DNA from 2 places in the Paenibacillus sp. FSL R5-0527 genome. Region 1 is predicted to be linked to the other one. Evidence: riboswitches for the same ligand, from Rfam matches in the RefSeq annotation. Region 1 holds a riboswitch; the other holds the start of a gene.
The links. A riboswitch is a leader RNA that binds a small molecule or an ion and turns the genes downstream of it on or off. The one in region 1 is predicted to bind cyclic di-GMP.

Region 1 (2,202 bases):
TCTGCCCGCTCTTAGGCTTCCGCCCGTTCTTTGGCTTCTGCCCTTTCTCGGGCTTTTGCCCTCTATCAGGCTTTTGCCCGTTCTCAGCGCCAGGCCCCTTCCTCTCGTTCATCCGCCCTGCACCTCCACTTTCCGCCGCAGCAGCCGGGTTGCCAGCAAGCAGCAAGCAGTCATCAGGACGCACCAAAGCAGCGTTCCCCATAAGGCGGAGCCGCTTCCGTTTCCAAGATAAATCGTTGTGGGAACATAGAGCAGGTAAGGGTAAGGCGATAGCCAGGCGAGGTTTTCCAGCGGTCCGGGCAGCCATTCCAGCGGGATGAAAAATCCGGCAAGCAAATTGATCAGCGCGCTATTGGCCCAATAGAGCCAGGACGATTCCATCGTCCACAAGGCGCTTACGCCGATCAAATAATTGATGCAGATCGACAGATAGGAGGCCCCGAGCAACCCTAACACGGTGTACAACACGGCGGTCCATTGATTTGGAATTTGCAATGAAAAAATGAAGAAATACAGGAGATAAATCGGGATGGATTTGAAAATGAACTGGTAGGCGATCTGTCCCCATTCCCTGGCCATCGTATGGCTGAACAGATGGACGGGACGCATCAGATCAAGCGCGATTTGCCCGGTCCTGACGGATTGGGGGATGCCGAGCCCGTTCGTGATGAAGCTGGTGATCCAGAGACACGCCTGGGTGAAGGCGATATAATTCACCATTCCCTGCGTTCCGTACTCTCCCAGCGGGTGGTCCTTCCCCAACCCGATCCAGATGCACGCATACATAAATCCAAACATCGCGCTCGCGAGGTTGTGCACCATATGGGCTCCGCGGTACTGCAAATTGCGGGCATAGGCTTTGGAAGCCAGCGTGAAATAAAGCATCCGGTTAAACACCTCCGATAAGCTTATTTAGAGGGGGTTTACCCCCTCATAGACGGGCAGACCCGTCCACTTCAGTCAAGGCGATTTTGCAAGAAGGATACTATCATACCTTAATATTCCAAGAGTGGCAAGAGAAATTTTGCGCACCCGGCTTACCAGGAAATGGATTGCATGTTTTATGGAATCGTGATACGATGTTTTTTGTGAAAAAAGCGGCTACGATAAACGGCAAACCTGTCGAAAGGCAGCGACGCAAAGCTAAAGGGCCTTCCCGCAAGGATGGCAGCCAGCTACCGAACAGAAGGCTTTTTTGTTTTTTTATATGTATATAATTAAGCAGGCTCAACCTAGAAAACAGGTATTCGACAGTCGGCTGCTGGAGCGAACCAAACGCGGTCTTCAAAATAGCGGTAATTTATGTGCTTATTATCCGGAGCCGGGCATGTTCATACCCATTAGCGGCATCTTTGGTTCTTATTCGCTTGTGAAGGGTCCAGAACGCGGGCGTTTCCTTGCGACTGAAGACAATAGCGGCATAAATCGTCTCTATTTCTCTCAAATTGACGGATATCGCCGGAATAGCGGCATTTTTTGCCCTTATGTTTTGCGCTTTTCGCAGGAGTTTCTCATGATCGTTTGGTCAAGCGACGTTTTGGGTTTTTGCGCTATAAATTAGGTAACACCACTTAATCCAAATGAACGGGTTTGGGCATTCGCAAGCGGAATGTGCTTCCCCGCCCCACTTCCGAAGTTACGCTAATCGTCCCTCCATGGTCTGTTGCAATTTTTTTGACGACATAAAGGCCCACGCCGCTGCCCTTAATTTGACGGGAACCCGAATGGCCGGCTCGATAAAATTTATCGAACAGCCGCGCATGCATCTCCGCGGGAATTCCTATTCCGTAATCCGTAACCTCGATGATATAATAGCCTGCTTCTTCCGCGATTCGGATGAGTACTGATGGTTTGCCGGGAGAATATTTAATCGCATTGCTGATTAAATTGTCAAAGACTTGAGACATTCTAAACCGGTCCGCGTAGATAAAAACGTCTTCAACCTCGGAGTCTACCTCGATAAGATGCGATGATTTCAAATTCCACCGTTCGGTCACTTCATGAATGAGTTCAATCAGCGGTACATAAGTTTTATGATAGTTATACCCTCCCGATTCCAGCCGCTCACTGTCCAAAACATCCTCAAGCAGATGGGACAACCGGTTTCCTTCCGCAAAAATGATTTCCATGTAACGCCGCCTGTTCTCCGCGGAAATATCGTACTGCATCAACATTTCCACATAGCCCAGCAGCGTCGTCAGA
Region 2 (2,202 bases), 3.4 Mb from region 1:
GCCGGTCAGGCGTTCCAGCGCTTCAAACAGCAAAGCTAATCGTTCCATGTCCATCCTCCTCGCTTGCTAGATTGAGTATCTGTTTAATAGGGACTTCAGTTTTTCGGCTTCCGTCTCAAGCTGCTTGGAAGATTCGAGCGTTTCTTCCATGGCGGTCAACTGTTCTTCCGAGCAAGCCATGATCTCCTTGGTCCCGGCCAGATTGACCTCGGTAATCTCGAGCGTCTGTCTTACGGAGTCCATGATTTGTTCCGTGCTTGCGCTGATCTGCTGCGTCACCGCGGAAACTTCCTGAACCCGGGTGGACACCTGCTCGGCCAAATGCACGATTTGCTGGAACGAATCGCCGGCGGAGGTAACGAGGACGCTTCCGGTCTCGACCTCGGTCATGACCCGTTTCATCGCTTCGATCGATTGATCGGAGCCTGTGCGGATATGGCCGGCCATCTCGGCGATATCCTTGGCCGATGCCGCCGATTGCTCGGCAAGCTTGCGGATTTCGCCCGCGACCACTGCGAACCCTTTGCCGTATTCGCCCGCTCTTGCGGCCTCGATAGCCGCGTTTAATGCCAGCAAATTGATTTGACTGGAAATTTCCGAGATCAGCAGAGTGACCTTGTCGATTTCTTCCGTCCGCTCGCCGAGTTGGTTTACGGTTTGCGACGAAGCGACCGTGGTTTCGTAAATTTTGCTCATTTGGTCAACCAGGCGGTCGATGCCTTCGTTGCCCGCATTCGCCTGAGCCGCGGCCTCGGTCGCTTCCTCCGCCACACCTTGCGCTGACAGGGCGATGTGCTCCATGCCTTTTCCGACTTCTTCAAGCATCAAATGGTTGTTCCGTGCACTTTCGACGAGCTGCTCACTACCTTCGGAAATCATTTTGATCGATTCCGTGACCCCTACAACGAGGTCGTTGCAAAACTCCATATTGCCCGTCAAGTCCCGCGACGTATCGGCTACCTTGGCCGACATGTCCTGCATATGCCCGGCCGCTTCCCTTAATTGGGCGCCGATCAGCTTCAGGTGGCCGGCCAGTTCGCTGAATTCGTCCATCACCTGGACGTCGCCGTCGAAGGCTAAATCGCCTTCCGTCATGGCTTTGGTCCGCTCGGCCATTTTTTGGAACGATTTGTCGAGCAGCCCGGCAATCAGCACGGCCTCCCCCGCGCCGATCAAGGCAAACAGGACGATCATCAGCGCGGCGGCCCAGCCGTTCATCAGTCCAAGCAGATAGAAGATCAGAACGAGCACGATCGCCAGCACCGCAAGCGGTCCGGCAACCAGCAACAACAACTTGCGGGCTAAGCCTTTACCGAAATGTGATAATTTCAAGTTACTTACTCCTTTGCTGTCACTCTAATACCCTTAGCAGCTGCCGTTTTCCGTTTTTCGCCGTTTTAACTTTTTAGAAGCAGGTCCCCTCCTTCCTTGTCCGAAGCTTCGCCGCGACGTTTTAACCTGGCCCCAAGCCCTAATTGAAACCAAAAAAAGACTTTCGCGAAGAAAGTCCGGCGGCCAACAAGCCATGATTCGGCATAAGGTTGGCATCCCGGCGGTCATGATTCCGTTAAGAATTTTAGATCCGTGGCTTTGCGTCCCTGCCTTTCGGCCAGGTTTGCGATTTACATCCTATTCCTTGTATTTGGTTGTGAATGATGGGAGAGTGAAGTCGCGGCGCTCCCACAGATTAGGAATATACTACTTATATCGGAAGGCGGGTCCTGATATTTCATAAAATTTTCGGCAAATTCAAAAAATTTTCAATAATAGGGGACTATAAGAGGATGACTTTGGTTCTAGAAAAAGAAGGGAAAATATAGGTCGAATAGGAAGGATGTACTATATATCCCATTTTAGATTCAAGGTATTGATGGCTGACCTATCGCATACGGCTGGGTTCAGTTTTCCTGGAAAGGCTTAGGTGTTCGAAGCAAAATTGGGTTCGCAGAAAATCTAACGGTTGTAATAGCGGCTATTTGACGAAAAAAGCCCTGTTCAAAATTTTAACGGTTGTGAGAAGCGTTATTTGCCTGAAACTAAGCAAAATGAGCCGGATTTCAGTGAAATAAGCGCTATGGCAACCGTTACAATTTGAAATCAACGTTTTTTAAGCGAATAGCGGTTGTGGCAACCGTTAGATTAGTTGTGGCCAGCGTGAGAGCTCACCGGGCTTGCTTAAGCGAAAATAAAACCGCCGGACGG

Region 2: another riboswitch for cyclic di-GMP. It lies ahead of NYE69_RS25485 (methyl-accepting chemotaxis protein); the one in region 1 lies ahead of NYE69_RS10085 (hypothetical protein).

Annotation. Positions count from the first base shown of each region.
Region 1 is NZ_JBBOYI010000001.1:2,298,873-2,301,074, reverse strand. Features, by position in the region: gene NYE69_RS10090 (ABC transporter permease) at 109-885, opposite strand; cyclic di-GMP riboswitch class I at 1,103-1,183, shown strand; gene NYE69_RS10085 (hypothetical protein) at 1,196-1,561, shown strand; gene NYE69_RS10080 (ATP-binding protein) at 1,572-2,202, opposite strand, start outside.
Region 2 is NZ_JBBOYI010000001.1:5,726,337-5,728,538, reverse strand. Features, by position in the region: gene NYE69_RS25490 (GAF domain-containing protein) at 1-48, opposite strand, end outside; gene NYE69_RS25485 (methyl-accepting chemotaxis protein) at 67-1,332, opposite strand; cyclic di-GMP riboswitch class I at 1,541-1,630, opposite strand.